Regions from separate parts of the Variovorax sp. 05L425 genome, predicted to be linked through region 1. Evidence: riboswitches for the same ligand, from Rfam matches in the RefSeq annotation. Region 1 holds a riboswitch; the other holds the start of a gene.

What was found. Region 1 has a riboswitch for glycine ahead of gcvT (glycine cleavage system aminomethyltransferase GcvT). Riboswitches for the same ligand answer to the same signal wherever they lie in the genome.
Region 2: linked by a shared signal. The riboswitch ahead of AC1DN9_RS07950 (FAD-dependent oxidoreductase) and the one ahead of gcvT (glycine cleavage system aminomethyltransferase GcvT) in region 1 are both predicted to bind glycine.

Annotation. Positions count from the first base shown of each region.
Region 1 covers NZ_JBFTNY010000002.1:236,137-246,732, reverse strand. The annotation lists gene AC1DN9_RS03370 (RNA polymerase sigma factor) at 1-684, opposite strand, end outside; gene AC1DN9_RS03365 (YciI family protein) at 685-1,101, opposite strand; gene AC1DN9_RS03360 (YciI family protein) at 1,141-1,563, opposite strand; gene AC1DN9_RS03355 (DUF4124 domain-containing protein) at 1,740-2,309, opposite strand; gene AC1DN9_RS03350 (hypothetical protein) at 2,550-2,930, shown strand; gene AC1DN9_RS03345 (hypothetical protein) at 2,944-3,177, shown strand; gene AC1DN9_RS03340 (HugZ family pyridoxamine 5'-phosphate oxidase) at 3,231-3,689, shown strand; gene gcvP (aminomethyl-transferring glycine dehydrogenase) at 3,715-6,627, opposite strand; gene gcvH (glycine cleavage system protein GcvH) at 6,666-7,043, opposite strand; gene gcvT (glycine cleavage system aminomethyltransferase GcvT) at 7,105-8,268, opposite strand; glycine riboswitch at 8,316-8,426, opposite strand; glycine riboswitch at 8,442-8,541, opposite strand; gene AC1DN9_RS03320 (ABC transporter permease/substrate-binding protein) at 8,628-10,142, opposite strand; gene AC1DN9_RS03315 (alpha/beta fold hydrolase) at 10,322-10,596, shown strand, end outside.
Region 2 covers NZ_JBFTNY010000005.1:110,720-117,092, forward strand. The annotation lists gene AC1DN9_RS07930 (phosphatase PAP2 family protein) at 1-122, opposite strand, end outside; gene AC1DN9_RS07935 (MFS transporter) at 133-2,085, opposite strand; gene AC1DN9_RS07940 (hypothetical protein) at 2,111-2,953, opposite strand; gene AC1DN9_RS07945 (helix-turn-helix domain-containing protein) at 3,077-3,811, shown strand; glycine riboswitch at 3,949-4,055, shown strand; gene AC1DN9_RS07950 (FAD-dependent oxidoreductase) at 4,111-5,382, shown strand; glycine riboswitch at 5,409-5,509, shown strand; glycine riboswitch at 5,514-5,619, shown strand; gene AC1DN9_RS07955 (D-amino acid dehydrogenase) at 5,708-6,373, shown strand, end outside.

The sequences.
Region 1 (10,596 bases):
TTCCTCACAAAGCGCGGGTCGCATCCAGTCGTCGCCGGCCGTGGCCGAATAGCCTTCGTTGAACACGAGGTAGATGACCTCGAATACCGAGGACAGCCGGGCCGCGAGCTCGTTCGCGCGAGGCGCCTCGAAAGGTACGCGCGCCGCGGCCAGCGTGCGCTTGGCCCGCACGATGCGCTGGGCGATCGTCGGCTCGGGCACGAGGAAGGAACGCGCGATCTCGTCCGTGGTGAGTCCGCCGAGCAAGCGCAGAGTCAAGGCGACCCGCCCTTCGCGCGGCAGGACCGGATGGCAGGCCGTGAACATCAGGCGAAGGATGTCGTCGCCCACCTGGTCGTCGAGCGCCGCGTCGACCGCCTCGGCGAAATCCGACGCCGCCATGGCGTGCTGCGCATCGAGTTCGCGACCGATTTCCGCTTCCTTGCCGGCGTGCAGGCTCCGCTTGCGCAGGAGATCGATGGCGCGGTGCTTCGCGGCGGCCGTGAGCCACGCGGCGGGATTCTCGGGAATGCCTTCGCGCGGCCACTGTTCGAGTGCAGCGACCAGCGCGTCCTGCGCAAGTTCTTCCGCCACGCCGACGTCGCGCACCATGCGCGCGAGCGCACCGATGATCTTGGCGGATTCGATGCGCCAGACGGCATTGAGGGCGCGATGCGCCTCGTCGGCGGGCGCGATCGACGTCATCTATTTCCTCTCGCGGAGGAGCGCTTCATGCCTGCGCATCTCGGGCGTGAACTCGGCGCCGAAGTCCTCTGGTTCGTAGATCTGGCGCAACTCCAGCTCGACATGGCCGTCGCCGTCGATGGGCGGCCAGCGCTTGACCCACTCGAGCGCTTCTTCCCTCGACTTGACCTGGATCAGGGTGAAGCCGGCGACCAGTTCCTTGGCTTCCGCAAAGGGGCCGTCGATCACCGTCGGCTTGCCCGCATTGAACTTGATGCGCGCTCCCTTCGAGCTGGGCTGGAGGCCCATGCCGTCGAACATCACGCCGGCCTTGATCATCTCTTCGTTGTACTTGAGCATGTCGGTGACGAGCTGCTCGGTGGGCATCATGCCGGCTTCGGTGTCCTTGTCGGCCTTGCGAATGATCATGAACTTCATGTCTGGATCTCCTGGGTGTCTTCTGGATGCGTCGCGAGGTCAGGCTTTCTTCGCGGCGACTTCCGCGAGCAGGCGCTCTTCCTGCTCCCTGAGTTCGGGCGTCAATTCGGCGCCGAAGTCGTCCAACTCGAAGACCTGGCGCAGCTCCACTTCGGTGTTGTCGTCGAAGGGCGCGCGCTTGAGCCATTCGATGGCTTCTTCCCGCGAGCGCACCTGCCAAAGCCAGAATCCGGCCACCAGTTCCTTGGTTTCGCTGAAAGGCCCGTCGATGACCGTGCGCTGCTTGCCGGAGAAGCGCACCCGTGCGCCCTTCGAACTCGGGTGCAGCCCATCCATCGCGAGCAGGACGCCAGCCTTGACCAGCTCCTCGTTGTACTTGCCCATGTCGGTCAGCATCTGCTCCGTGGGCATTGCGCCTGCTTCGGATTCCTTGCTGGCCTTGACGATCACCATGTATCGCATGTCGTTGCTCCTTCGAGGTTGCGAGTCCGGTTGCCTATCGATATGACGGCGATTTTCCGGCCTCTGCATGCACGTCGAAGCAGCGACGACGAAATCGACAGGCTCGACGCCTGCCGCTGTAAAAAAATGTTGTTCAGCCGGCAAGGCGCGTTTTCAGCGCCGTGCCGTCCGCCGGTTCAGCGGCAGACCACGGTCGTTCCCACCGGCTGGCAGGTTCTTCCATCGATGCTGCGAAAGCGGTCGAGTTGACCGGAGTGGGTGAAGTGGTTGCCCTGCGTGTCTTCGCAGGTTCTGGATCCGCAATTGCGGATGCGCGGCCGCATGTCGCGTGGCCGGGACGGGCGGGAGATGCCGGGCGCGGGATACAGCCCGTCGTCGATCACGATCGAGTCCACGCCGCGATCGCTCCAGCGCGAGTCGCTCGGCAGCGCGCTGCCGCCATTGCCGTCGCGGCGGCCGTCGATGATGATGGGGCCCGAAGGTGCTTGAGGCGGGATTGCCGCGACCTCCCTCGAATCGCCTGGTGGAGCGCCGGCGTCGATGCTCTGTTCGGGCCGAGGGTCATTGGGCCCGCGCACGACGCTGACCGGCTCCACCGTCGACACGCGCGCCACCTTCTTGGCGCCCGCCGGGCATGTGCCATCGGTGTAGCTCACCCTGCCCGCCGCGTCCGCGCAGCGGATCACGTCGGCGCCGGCCATCGGGCCGACCGCGAACAGAACCGCAAGAAGGACAAGGTTGCGCATGGTGCGTCTATTGTGTTCCTTCTGCGAGACAACAACACGCGAAGTGGGACGAAAGTACTCACCGAAATCTGGGGCTTCAACCCTTGATCGACGCGCTTGACATGCCTCGACGTCGCAGCGCACGATGCATCGCAGCCGGAAGAAGAGCATCCAATCCGGCTGTATGCGTGCGCGGCCGGGCATGCGTGCCGTGGACCGCGATGTGTCCATTCACACGAGGGGAATCCGTTGGAGAACGCAATGACATCGAAACTGCAAGTACGTGCGACCCTGTCGGCGGCGTGCATGGCTCTGGCGCTGACGTGCGTACCAGCCAAGGCGGCCGAAATCCCGGTTGTGACCGGCGAGCAATGGACTACGTCGAACCCCGCCGTGAAGAAGGCGTATCTCGTGGGGCTCGCCAATCTGGTTCAGGTCGAGGCGGCCTATTCGTCGAGAAACCCGCCGAGCGATGCCCAGAGCTTCATTCCGCGACTGGCGAAGGGAATGCAGGGGCAGACGCTGGACGGCGTGAGTTCCGGCATCGACAAGTGGTATGCGGCGAACCCCGACAAGCTCAAGCGTCCGGTGCTCGACATCATCTGGTTTGAAATGGCCGTTCCCGGTCTTCAGAAGAAGTGAAAGGAAACGGATCATGAAACGACTCAACTGGACACTGGCCGTGGCTGCCGCGGTGCTCGCCGTGGGCTGTACCGACATGACCCCGCAGCAACAAGGAACGATGAGTGGCGCCGCCATGGGCGCGGCGGCCGGCGCAGGCATCGCCGCGATCTCCGGAGGCGACGCCTGGACCGGTGCGGCCATCGGCGGACTTGCGGGTGGTGTCGCCGGCAATATCCACGGTGGCAGGCAGCAGCAACGTTGGTGAGCGATGGGCAACGCGAGGCCACGCCGCCTCGTGAAGCCAGGCTGACGCGAGAGATGCGGGCCCTCTTGAAGGCCCGTCGCACCGCTGCCCTGGGGACCATCGATGACGATGGCTCGCCCTTTGTCTCGATGGTTCCTTTCGCCGTGGAGCCTTGGCAAGCTTGCCTTGTCATCCATGTGAGCGGACTGGCCGCCCACAGCCGGCATCTTCAACAGAGGCCGGGACTGTCGCTTCTCGTCACGGCGCGCGAGGTGCATGGCAAGCCCGTGCATGCCTTGCCGCGCGTCACCCTCGATGGGGCGGCGGGACGGCTGGAACCCGGCAGTCCCGAGTGGAAAGCGTGCCGTGACGCGTACCTGAAGCGATTTCCCGAGGCCGAGCCCATGACACAGCTCGGCGATTTCCGGTTCGTCGCCATTCGCGTGACAGGCGGCCGGCACATCGCCGGATTCGGAGCAGCGCGAGATGTCGACGAGGAAGAGATCCGACGCGTCTTGCGCGCGATGAACTGAACCCGTCGGCCCGCGCGCGTTCAGCTCAGCGAGCGGCCGCCCAATCGCCCACCGGCACGCAACTGCAGAACAGGTTGCGATCGCCGTAGACGTTGTCGACTCTTCCGATCGGCGGCCAGTACTTGGCGCCCTTGAGCGTCGCGAGCGGGAACGCGGCCAGTTCGCGCGAATAGGGTCGCGTCCATTCGCTGCCGAGCAGGCTGGCGGCAGTATGGGGTGCGTTCTTGAGCGGGTTGTCTTCCTTCGGCCAGACGCCTTCCTCGATGCGGCGGATCTCGCCGCGAATGGCGATCATCGCGTCGATGAAGCGATCGAGTTCGGCGAGCGGTTCGCTTTCGGTGGGTTCCACCATCAGCGTGCCGGGCACGGGGAAGCTCAGGGTCGGTGCATGGAAGCCGTAGTCGATGAGCCGCTTGGCGACGTCTTCGGCGGTCACGCCGCTGGCATCCTTGAGGGGACGCAAGTCGAGGATGCACTCATGCGCGACGTGGCCATTCGGACTTGCGTAGAGCGTGGGATAGTGATCCTTCAGGCGCGCGCTGATGTAGTTGGCGCTGAGGATCGCGGTCTCGGTCGCCGCCTTCAAGCCGGGCGCGCCCATCATGCGGCAGTACATCCAGCTGATCGGCAGCACGGCCGCATTGCCCAGCGGTGCCGCCGACACCGCGCCCACGCCGTGTGAGGCGATGCCGCCCGTCGCATGGCCCGGCAGATACGGCACCAGGTCCTCGACCACGCACACAGGGCCGACGCCCGGACCGCCGCCGCCATGGGGAATGCAGAAAGTCTTGTGCAGGTTCAGGTGACTCACATCGCCGCCGAACTCGCCGGGCGCTGCCACGCCGACGAGCGCATTCATGTTGGCGCCGTCCACGTACACGCGACCGCCGTGCGCATGCACGATCTCGCACAGCTCCTTCACACGGGTCTCGAAGACGCCATGGGTGCTGGGGTAGGTGATCATCACCGCGGCCAGCTTGTCGCCATGGGCACCGCATGCGCGCTTGAGGTCGTCGATGTCGACATTGCCTTCGGCATCGCAGGCCGTGACCACCACCTTCATGCCGGCCATGTGGGCACTGGCCGGATTGGTGCCGTGCGCCGAGAAGGGAATCAGGCACACATCGCGATGGCCTTCGCCCCTGGCTTCATGAAAGGCCTTGATCGCAAGCAGGCCCGCGTACTCGCCCTGCGAGCCCGCGTTGGGCTGCAGGCTGATGCCCGCGTAGCCGGTGGCTTCGCACAGCCATGCGCGCAGCTGCTTGTCGAGTTGGGCATAGCCCTGGAGCTGTTCAGCCGGCGCGAAGGGATGGATGTTCGCGAATTCGGGCCAGGTGATCGGGATCATCTCGCTCGTCGCGTTGAGCTTCATGGTGCAGCTCCCGAGCGGGATCATGCTGCGATCGAGCGCGAGGTCCTTGTCGCCGAGGCTGCGGATGTAGCGCAGCATCGCGGTTTCGCTCTTGTGCGTGTTGAAGACCGGATGCGTCAGGAATGCGCTGGTGCGGCGCAAGTCCTCGGGGATGCGCGAGGCGATCCGGCCGGCGAGTTCGTCGAAACGCGGCATCGGCGTGCCCGCGGGCACGAACAGCGCCCAGAGCGTCTCGATGTCGGCGCGCGTCGTGGTTTCGTCGAGCGAAATGCCCAGGTGGTTCTGCACGCGCAGACCCAGGTTGATGCAGGCGGCCTCGGCGCGTTCCACGATCTTCGCGGTGTCTTCGCCGGTCTTGACGGTGAGCGTGTCGAACGCCGTCGCGTTGATCAACTCGCGGCCCATCTGTTCGAGACCTTGCGCGAGGATCGACGTGAGTGACGCGACGCGCTGCGCGATGCGACGGATGCCCTCGGGTCCGTGGTAGACCGCGTACATGCTGGCGATCACCGCGGGCAGCACTTGCGCGGTACAGATGTTGGACGTCGCCTTCTCGCGCCGGATGTGCTGCTCGCGTGTCTGCAGCGCGAGGCGGTAGGCGGGCTCGCCGTGCGTGTCGACGCTGACGCCCACGATGCGCCCGGGCAGCGAGCGCTTGAATTCGTCGCGGCATGCCAGGTAGGCGGCATGCGGGCCGCCGTTGCCCATCGGCATGCCGAAGCGCTGTGTGCTGCCGCAGACGATGTCCGCATCCCATTCGCCGGGCGGCGCGAGCAACGTGAGCGCGAGCAGGTCGGCCGCTACGCAGAAGGCTGCGTCGAACTGGTGCGCGTGGCCGGCGAGCGGTCGCAGGTCGTGTACGTGACCCGTCGTGGCGGGGTATTGCGCCAGAACGCCGAAGAATTCGCAGCTCGCCATCAGGTGGGGCAGGGTCTCCGACACCGTGCTGACCCGTACCTCGATGCCCAGCGGCGCCGCGCGCGTCTTGATGACCTCGATGGTCTGCGGGTGGCAGTCGCCCGATACCAGGAACACGTTGCTCTTGCTCTTGACGCTGCGGCGCGCGAGCGTCATCGCCTCGGCCGCCGCGGTGGCCTCGTCGAGCATCGACGCATTCGCGATGGCCATGCCTGTCAGGTCACAAACCATCGTCTGGAAATTGACCAGCGCCTCCATGCGACCTTGCGAGATTTCGGCCTGGTAGGGCGTGTAGGCGGTGTACCAGGCGGGGTTCTCCAGCACGTTGCGCAGGATCACGCCTGGCGTGTGGGTGCCGTAGTAGCCCTGTCCGATGAAGCTCTTCGCCACCTTGTTCTTCGCGGCGATGGCCTTGAGTTCGGCCAGCGCGTCGGCCTCCGTCACCGGCGCAGGCAAGCGCATCGGCCGCGTGCGCCGGATGGCCGGCGGCACGATGCCGTCGATCAGTTCGGCCCGCGTGGCCGAGCCGATCGCCGACAGCATTCGCGATTCGTCAGCAGCTTCGATGCCAATGTGGCGCGCAATGAATTCCTCGGCGTTCTCAAGCTCGCTGAGCGAAGGGAAGAGGGGCAGGACGGGTGTCGACATGGATGGAGGGCTCAGGAGGGCAGGGGACCGGGGTTAGTTCAGTTTTCGGCTGCGAACTTTTCGTACGTGGTGTCGTCGAGCAGGCTTTCGAGTTGCGTCACCTCGCTGACGCGCACCTTGAAGAACCAGCCTGCGTCCATCGGCGCGCTGTTGGCGAGCGAGGGGTCGGCGCGCAGCGCTTCGTTGACTTCGGTGATTTCGCCGGAGACCGGCATGAAGACGTCGGCGGCGGCCTTGACCGACTCGACCACACCCGCGACCTCGCCCTGGGCGAAAGTCTTGCCCACTTCAGGCAGATCGACGAAGACCACGTCACCCAGTGCGTCCTGCGCGTGGACGGTGATGCCGACGGTGACGAGCGTCGCGTCCGCTTCCTGGCGAACCCACTCGTGATCCTTGGTGTACTTGGTGGTCATGAACAAAAGCTCCTTGAGATAAGAAATCGGAACGAAATCGGCAGGACTTGAAGATCGGGTCTCAGCCGCGGAAATAGCGCGCCGGGACGAAAGGCATGGTGCTGACTTCCATCAACACCGGCTTGCCGCGCACCATCGCCTGGATGCGCGTGCCGGGCTCGGAATAGGCCAGCGCAACGTAGGCCATGGCGACGGGCCGGTCGACTGTGGGGCCGAGCAGTCCGCTGGTCACCTGGCCGATGGCGAGGCCTTCGAAGGATTCGAGCAGCGTGCCGTCGCGCACCGGAACACGCTCCAGCGCGACGAGGCCCACGCGTTTGCGCTTGAGGGTGTCGTGGTCGAGATGGCCCGCCGTGCCGTCCGCGGCAGTGAGTTGCGCCAGCACCTTGGCCGCGCCCGGGAAGCCGCCTTCGCGCGCACCACCGGAACGTCGCACTTTCTGCATGGCCCAGACGAGCGAGGCTTCGACTGGCGTGGTCGTCTCGTCGATGTCGTTGCCGTAGAGGCAAAGCCCGGCTTCGAGCCGCAACGAATTGCGCGCTCCCAGGCCGATGGGCTTGACCTCGGGTTGCGCGAGCAGCAGCCGCGCAAGGCGTTCGGCGTCCGCGGCGCCGACGGAGATCTCGAAGCCGTCTTCGCCGGTGTACCCGCTGCGGGTCACGAAAGCCGGAATGCCGCCGATCTGCACGGCGCCGCCGGTCATGAAGACAAAGCGCTCGACGCCGGGCGACAGACGCGCCAGCGTCGCGGCAGCCTGCGGTCCCTGAAGCGCGAGCAACGCGTGGTCGGGCATCGGCAGGACCTGGCAACGGTGCCCGATCTTCGCGGTGATGTGCGCGATGTCGGCCTGCTTGCAGGCGCCGTTGACGATCACGAACAGCGAGTCGTTGCCCTCGTTGAAGAACATCAGGTCGTCGAGGATGCCGCCGTCGTCATTGAGCAGCAGCCCGTAGCGCTGCTTGCCGGGCGCCAGGCCGATCACATCCACCGGCATCAGCGTCTCGAAGGCGGCCGCGGCATCGGGGCCGGACAGGCGCAACTGGCCCATGTGGGAAATATCGAAGAGCCCCGCAGCCTCGCGCGTGTGCTTGTGTTCGGCCATGAGGCCCGCCGGGTATTGCACGGGCATCGAGTAGCCGGCGAAAGGCACCATGCGCGCGCCGAGTTCCACATGCAGGGCGTGAAGCGGGGTCTTCAGAAGATCGTCAGTCGATTCGGAGGCCAAGGCTCTCTCCAAAAGGGGGCAGTCCAGATCCATGACCGAAGCCATGGGCCACCCCTGCTGTCCGCTTTACCTGAGAGATTCACCCCACGATCGGGGCTTGCTCCTTCGGTGGACGAGTCCGTCGTCGCGACGGGTCGTCTCTCTCCAGCAAGGAAACGCCCTGAATGCGGGCGCTTCGCCAGTCCTTTTGCCTGAGCGTTCGGGCCCGCGCTTCGATGGGACCTGCGCCTTCGGCGGCCCCGACGCGGCGGGGCTCTCTCCTGACTGCGCGAGTGTAAGGGATCGAAGGCGTGCCCAACGGCGAATTCAGTGAAGTTGCTGCACCGGAAGAAGCCTGTCGATGCGTTCAGTTTCAAGTTTCAGTATTTGCGACGCATCAGGTATTCGATGCACTCGAAGAATGCCTCGCTGAGCAGGGCCAGCACCGCCGCGGGTATGGCCCCGGCGACCAGCAGTTCGCGATCGTTGAGTGCCAGGCCGGTCACGATGCGTTCGCCGAAACCGCCCGCGCCGATGAAGGCCGCAATCGTCGCGGTGCCGATGGCGATGGTCGTCGCCGTCCGCACGCCGGCAAGGATCGTGGGGAGTGCCAGCGGCAGCAGCACCACCCGCAGGGTCTGGCCGCCGGTCATTCCCAGTGCGGTCCCTGCCTGCCGCAACCCGACCGGGACTTCGGCCAGGCCGGTGACCGTGTTCCGCATGATCGGCAAGAGCGAATAGAGCGTGAGCGCGATCAGCGCCGGCACCAGGCCGATCGCGCCGACGGCCGAGATCAGGATCGCCAGCAGTGCGAGCGAGGGAATGGTCTGCAGCAGGCCCGTGAGCCCCAGGACGAGCGCACGCGCGTTCAGGTGCGGAAAAACGAGGACTCCTAACGGCACCGCGATCAGGATGGCGACGCCGACCGAGACCGCCACCAGCAGCAGATGCTGACGCGCGAGGCGGACAAGGTCGGGGCCGAACAGCTTGGCGAGGAAACCCCGTGCCGCGGCCTCCTTGGGGAGGGCGGAGCCGGTTGTCTTGGCGGCGGGTGCCTGGGCGACGATCTTGCTCTGCGCCAGGAAGTCACGCGCGATCGCGTCGAACGCCACGCCCTGCAATTCGGCACGCGCATTCATTGCGATCATGGCGTGCTCGTCGACGCGGCCTTCGAGTTTCTGCAATGCCGCCCACGCCTTGGGCAATCTTGTCGGCACGTCGAGCCGGTAGAGCACCACCGCGTCGTAGCGAGGGAAATATTGGCGGTCGTCCTCGAGCACACGGAGGCCGAGATGATCGATCTTGGCGTCGGTGGTGTAGATGTCGGTGACGTCGATCTGCTTCGCCGCGATGGCGTCGTAGGCGAGCCCATGATCCAGCCCCGTCGGCGTCTGTGTGAAACCGTATCGAGCAGCCAACCCTTGCCAGCCGTCGGCGCGGCCGATGAATTCGTTCGACAGTCCGAGCTTCAGTTCAGGATGGCTGGCGAGGTCGCTCAGGCTTCGCACGCCGAGGCGGTCCGCATCGGCCGCGCGCATGGCGAGCGCATAGCCGTCGTTGAACCCGAAGGGAATCGCCGCGCCCAGGCCCAGCGGCCGGAGCGCCGCGTTCATGTCCTCGAGCGTCATCGACTGAGGGCTCTTGAGGATCTCCAGGGCGATGGTACCGGTGTATTCGGCATAGAGATCGATGCTGCCGGAACTCAAGGCCTCGTAGACGATGGCCGTGTTGCCGAGTCCCTGCCGGACCACCGGGGGGGTGGCGGTATGCGGCGCCGCAGTCTGCGCGAGAACCTCTGCCAGGATGTACGACTCGGTGAATCGCTTGGAGCCGATGCGAAGCCCGTCGGCCCCGCCTTGCGCGTGCGACGGCGTGGGGTTGCCCAGAAGGCCCATAAGGCCCAGCAGGCCCAGGCAGGCCAGGGTGGTGACCCAGATTCGGCGCAGTGGACGCATCGACCCAGTGTATCGGCGTCATGGCGGCGAGGACCATCCGATGCACAGGCTCCTTCTCCTACAAAGGATGGTGCGCCGTGCCGATGCTGCACTGCAGCGGATGAACGCAGAATGAACAAGTGCGGATCAACTATGTTCGACGCGGTGAAGGCAAGCCCCTGTTGCTGGTCCATGGCCTTGGCGGCACCTGGCGGTCGTGGCGGACCGTGCTGACGCCGCTGGCCGCACAGCGCAGTGTCGTGGCGATCGATCTGCCGGGTTTCGGCAAGAGTCCGGAGCTGAAAGGCGAAGTCTCCATTCGCACGATGTGCGACGCGGTCGCTCAGTTTCTGCATGAACACGACTTGGTGGGCATCGATGCCGCCGGCAGTTCGGAGGGGGCGCAATTGATTCT
Region 2 (6,373 bases), on a different contig from region 1:
GGCCGGGTTGTATCACGGACGCCGAGCCATACCGCAATCCACAGTGCCACAGGCAGCAGAAAGCCACTGTCACCGAACCAGGTGACAGTGGCCCAGAACCAATGGGGGAAGGGCAGCGGCATCAGGCGGGCATCATGCGCTCAGGAGTCCGCTCACGCGCCGCTGCAAGACTTCGGGTTGGACATCGGCCTGGCGCATCGCGTCGCCCACGTTGAGCCCCACGCGGCTGAATGCGCCGCGCCGGAACGGCCGAACCATGGCGACGTTTTCCCCGTCCCGCACTTCGACGCGGCTGAAATACGACCCCCAGAGATTGGTCAGCGCCATGGGAATCACGGGCACGTCGATACCTTCGGCATGCGCGGCCTCCAGGATCTTCATCACGCCGCCCTTGAAGGGCTGCAGCTTGCCGTCGCGGGTGATCGCGCCTTCGGGAAAGATGGCGAGCAGATCGCCCTCGCGCAGCACCTGCACCGCCTGTGCGAATGCGTCCTCGTAGGCGACGGGGTCTTCCTTCTGCGGCGCAATGGGAATGGCCTTGGCCAGCCGGAACAGCCAGCCCAGCACGGGTACGCGGAAGATGCGGTGATCCATGATGAAGCGGATCGGACGCGGGCTCGCCGCCATGAGCAGCACCGCATCGATGAAGCTCACATGATTGCAGACCAGCACCGCCGCACCCTGGGCAGGAATGTGTTCATCGCCCTTGACGTCGAAGCGGTAGACGAAGCGCGAAAGCACCCAGGCCACGAAGCGCAGCAGGTACTCGGGCATCAGCATGAAGATGTAGAACGCGACGATCGCGTTGGCGATGCCGGTGAAGAGGAAGATCTGCGGGATCGTGAAGCCCGCCTTCAGCAGTGCGCCCGCGATGATTGAGCTGGCGATCATGAACAGCGCATTGAGGATGTTGTTGGCCGCAATGATCCGCGCCCGGTGCGTGGGCTGGCTGCGCAACTGGATCAGCGCATACATCGGCACGCTGTAGAGCCCCGCGAACAGCGACAGAAGCCCGAGGTCGGCCATCACGCGCCAGTGCGCCCTCTCGCGCAGGAAGCCGCCCAGCCCTAGATCGCCAAGCGCAGGCAGCGCGCGCGACGCGAAGTACAGGTCGATCGCGAACACGCTCATGCCGATCGCGCCCAACGGAACCAGGCCGATCTCCACCTGGCGACGACTCAGCGTCTCGCACAGGAGCGACCCGATGCCGATGCCGACGGAAAAGACCACCAGCAGCAGCGAGGCCACTTGCTCGTCACCGTGCAGCACCTCCTTGGCGAAGCTCGGAAACTGGCTCAGGAAGATGGCGCCGAAGAACCACATCCACGAAATACCCAGCAGCGAACGGAAAACCACGATGTTGCCGTGCGCAAGCTTGAGATTGCGCCAGGTCTCGCTCACAGGATTCCAGTTGATCCGAAGCCCCGGATCGGTGGCAGGCGCGCGCGGAATCGCCTGCGCCACCCCACGCCCGGCCAGCGCAAGCAGCACGCAGGCCAGGGCCACCGAGGTGTGGCCGATATGCGGTACAGCGACCAGGAGGCCGCCGGCGACCTGGCCGAGCAGGATGGCGACGAAGGTGCCCATCTCGACCATGCCGTTGCCGCCCGTGAGCTCGCGCGCGTCCAGCACCTGCGGCAGATAAGCGAACTTGACCGGCCCGAACAAGGTGGAATGCAGTCCCATCAGGAAGACGCAGCCAAGCAGCACCGCGGCGTCCGCCCGCATGAAACCCCATGCCGCGATCAGCATGATCGCGATCTCGAGGTTCTTGACGAAGCGGATCATCTTCGTCTTGTCATATTTGTCCGTGAGCTGCCCGGCCGTGGCCGAGAAGAGCAGGAACGGCAGGATGAACAGCGCCCCGATCGCGAGCCCCGCCATGGCCGGCGGCATCCAGCTGAGCTGCAGCTGGTAGGTCACCATGACCGTGAAGGCGAACTTGAAGAGGTTGTCGTTTGCCGCGCCGGCGAACTGCGTCCAGAAGAACGGCGCAAAGCGCCGCTGGCCCAGAAGCGCGAACTGGTTGGCGTGCGCATGCGTATCAGGCATGGGGGAGGATGATGCGTTGGCAGTTGTGGTCATTCGCAAAGCCTGGCTGGCGGGTTCCTCAAGCCGTCACTGCGGCTGCGCCCGGATTGTGCCGCAGGGTCTGACGACCCATTGCCTGGAGCCCGTGCAACACCGGCAGCGCCGCCAATGCAGCGGTCAAATGCTTGAGACTATGACCCGATATCAGGTCCTGCGTGACGTCATAGATGGCCTGATCCGACACCTCGAACAACTTGGCCATGGCGTAGAAGAAGATCACCCAGCCCAACTTCAGCCCGATGGCGCCGTTCAACGGCTTTGCCAGCGAGAGGATCACGATCAGCGCCATGCCACCGAACTGCACCAGCGCCCAGGGCAGCGCATTCCCGGTCCTGTGGCAGACGGCCGCCGCCAGCAGGCCGCCGACCATCGTGAACCATGCGGCCGGCCATCCGGCGCGTGCGCTGACTCGCTCGCAGACCACCAGGCCGACCAGGCCCGAAAAAGCCACCGCCATGCCTGCACGGTCGGCTGCCAGGCGCATGCCATCGGACTGCAGGTGATAGAAGGCGGACCCGGCAGCGGTCAGGATCAGGCCGGCAAAGAACACCCAGGCGCAATCGAGCGCATTCACGGGAAGGTGAGCGCCCGCTTGGGGCAGCGGTGAGGCGTCGAGCGCGTCTTCGTGCGCGCGATCGAGCCAATGCAGCCAGCGCAGGCCCCAGATGCCGATCGCGACGAAGGGCAGGTTGCTCAACACATCCATCGCATTTGGCAGGCCGTGCCAGGCATGGCGATCGGCGAACGGCGCCCCGGCGAGGCCAGAGGCCGGAAGGACCGGCCCGGCGATTGCGGCCAAAAGGAGCAGCGCGAACAGCGAAACGAGGCAACGTTCACGGTTGGAGAAGGACGACAGTGGCATGACGGACTCCGATGAATAGCTCGATGGGCGCAATCTAGGTTGCCGACCCCCTCCCTGGCATCGAGAATCGATACGGAGCACTTTTTCACCACCCCCGGTATCAGCCGGCAATACCACCACCTCATGAGCACCACTGTCGATCTGGTCGTCGCCCTCAAGAACGAACTCAAGAACGCCCACATGACTTACGCGGATCTCGCCAAGTCGCTGGACATGGCCGAATCCAGCGTGAAGCGGATGCTCGCCAAGGGCGACATGCCGCTGACGCGGGTCGACGCGATCTGCCGGGCGCTCAAGATCGATTTCGCGGAACTCGCCCGCCGCGTGGCGGACGCCCAGCCCTTGCTCAAGGAACTGACGCTCGAGCAAGAAAAAGCTGTCGTCAGGGACAAGAAGTTGTTGCTGCTCGCCATCTGCGTGCTGAGCCAATGGACGCTGGAGCAGATCGTCGCCGCCTACCGCATCACCGAGGCCGAATGCATCGGCTACCTGGCGCAACTCGACCGCATCGGCATCATCGAGTTGCGTCCGCTGAACCGCTACCGCCTGAAGCTCGCCAAGACCTTCCGATGGCGCCCGCACGGCCCGGTGATGGATTTCTTTCGCGAGAACGTCGTGCTCGACTACTACCGCGGCGGCTTCGACGGCCCGGCCGAAGGCCTCCTGTTGGTGCATGGATCGATCAGCAAATCGCTGGCGCCTGCCTTCCTGGACCGCCTGCAGCGCGTTGCACAGGACTTCGCCCAGCAGCACCAGACCGACCAGAAGCTGTCGCCCAAGGAGCGGGAGGGCTACACCCTGCTCCTGGGCATGCGCAACTGGGAGTTCGAATTGTTCACGCGTCTGCGCAGGGCCTGAAACACACAGAAACCGGTTTCCTCTATAAAATTCGCCCCGCAGAAAAGCGGACGCATTCGTCGTCCCACCGTTGGCGCAAACTCCCATGAACGCTCAGGTGAACCGCAACAGCGGTTCGGTGACTGCCTCACATTGATCAATCGCCGACTGGAGAGACGCCACGCGACGTGGTGCACCGACGGAGCAAATCCGCTGCATGGCGCAGCGAATGAAACTCTCAGGTAAAGGAGACAGAGGGAGCGGCAGTCTGAACCCCGGGTCTCGGCGCTTTGCACAGTAAGCACCAACACCCGCCGTTCATGCCATCCCAAAAGGATTCGGACATGCGCGTGGTTGTGCTCGGCGCCGGTTTGCTCGGTGTAACGACGGCCTATTACCTTCAGCAACTCGGTCACGAGGTGATCGTGGTGGACCGCCACGCGACCCCCGCCGCCAAGGCCCGGGGCCGGGCCGAACCCAGCGAATCTGCGATTGCGCTGCAACGCTCCGAAGCGTATTCGGCCTATGCGCGACGAACAGAAGGCGGCTGGTCCCGCCTGCGCGCAAAGGTGCGTCATCGCATCGCCAAGCTGCTCGACCGAGCCATTGGCGAACCGGCGAAACGCGACCCGCTTGAGCACATGGTGCGTCTCGCCGCCTACAGCCGCGAGAGCGCACGTGCGCTGCGTGACGAGGCCGGCATGTCGCAACGGCCGCGCTCGAACGGGCTCATGAACTTCTTCACCGACGCCCAAGCCTTCCATGGGCGCATGGCCCGCGCACCCCACTGGTCCGAACTCGGCTGCGAGGAACGTCTGCTCTCCGCCGAAGAGGCCACGGGCCTGGAGCCTGCATTGCATGCCGTCGGCAGCAAGCTCGCCGGAGCGACTTTCTCGCTCGAGGACCCGGCACGCGATCCCGCCCAGTTCGCGGCAAGCATCGTCTTTCTTTGCCGCGCGGCCGGTGTGCGCTTCATGATGAAGCACACCGTGGTCTCGCTGAAGACGCGTGACGGCCGCATCAGTCATGTCGACCTGCTGGATGCACAAGGACAACCCACCACCGTGCGCGCGCAGTCCTATGTTCTCGCCCTGGGCGCATCGAGCGTTCCGCATGCGGAAGACCTTGGCATCGACATGCCGCTGAATTTCGTTCGCGAGTACATCGCCACGATGCCGGTCAGGGACGCCGCGCACGCACCGCACATCGCGCTGCACGACCGACAGGGCAAGCTTCGAATCGCACGCGTCGAGAACGCCAACGGTGTCTATCTCCGGGTTTCTTCCACCGTGCGCGTGAGCCATGACGAGCAGAGCGAGCCAGACTCGGACCGCTTCGAAGCGATCCTCAGGCGCATCGAGGCGCTGTTTCCCGGCATGACTGACACCGCGCAGGCTTCGTTCGAAACCGCCATGCACGCGGTGAGCCGCAATCGGCTGCCAATGGTCGGCAAGACGCGAGTCCCCAACCTGTTCCTCAATACCGCCCCGGGCACGGCGACATGGACGCACGCCTGCGGCGCGAGCAAATCGATCGCCCGTATCGTCAGTGGCTTGCGGCCCGAACTCGACTTCGCCTTCAGAGGGCTGTAGCCAGCCGGGCGCGGCGCCCCTACAATCGCCGCACTGCAGGAGAGCGGGCCGCTTGGCGGCCCCACCGAAGGCGCAAACTCCCATAAACGCTCAGGTCGGCTCGCACAAACGAGCCTGTACTGCACCAACTGTCAGAGCCGTCTGGAGAGCCATCACACCACGTGATGCACCGAAGGAGCAAACCTGTTGCGGGCGCAACGGGTGAATCTCTCAGGTACCGAGGACAGGGGGAGCGGCAACTTGGACGCACGGTCCGGTTGCTTTTCTTTTTCACAGCATCCGTTTCCGTTCGAGCCAAGCGCTGCAACCTTCGAGGGTTCTTGAAATGCGCGTGATCGTTCTTGGCGCCGGCTTGCTCGGCGTGACTTCGGCTTACTTCCTCCAGCAACTCGGCCATGAAGTGACCGTGATCGACCGGCAGGCCACACCTGCTGCCGAAACCAGCTTCGCCAACGGCGGCCAGATATCGGTGAGCCATGCCGAGCCCTGGGCCAATCCGAGCGCGCCGCTGAAGGTGCTGCAATGGCTCGGCAAGGAGGACGCTCCCCTGCTCTTCCGCCTCCGCGCCGACATGCGGCAGTGGCTCTGGGGACTGCAGTTCCTGCGCGAATGCACGCCGGCGCGCACCCGCCACAACATCGAGCAGATCGTTCGCCTGGGCACCTACAGCCGCGAAACGCTGCAGCAACTGCGCCGCGACACCGGTATCGCCTACGACCAGCGGACCCAGGGCATCCTGCACTTCTATACGACGCAGAAGGAATTCGACGCCGCTCTGGCGCCAGCCGAACAGATGCGCGCATTGGGCTGCGATCGCCGCGTCATCTCGGCAGATGAAGCAGTGAAACTTGAGCCCGCGCTGGCGCACGTCCGCCCGCAACTGGCCGGCGCCACCTACACCGCCGAAGACGAATCGGGCGATGCGAACCACTTCGCGCGCGAACTCGCGGCGCTGGCCAAGGCCGCAGGTGTTCGCTTCCTGATGAGCCAC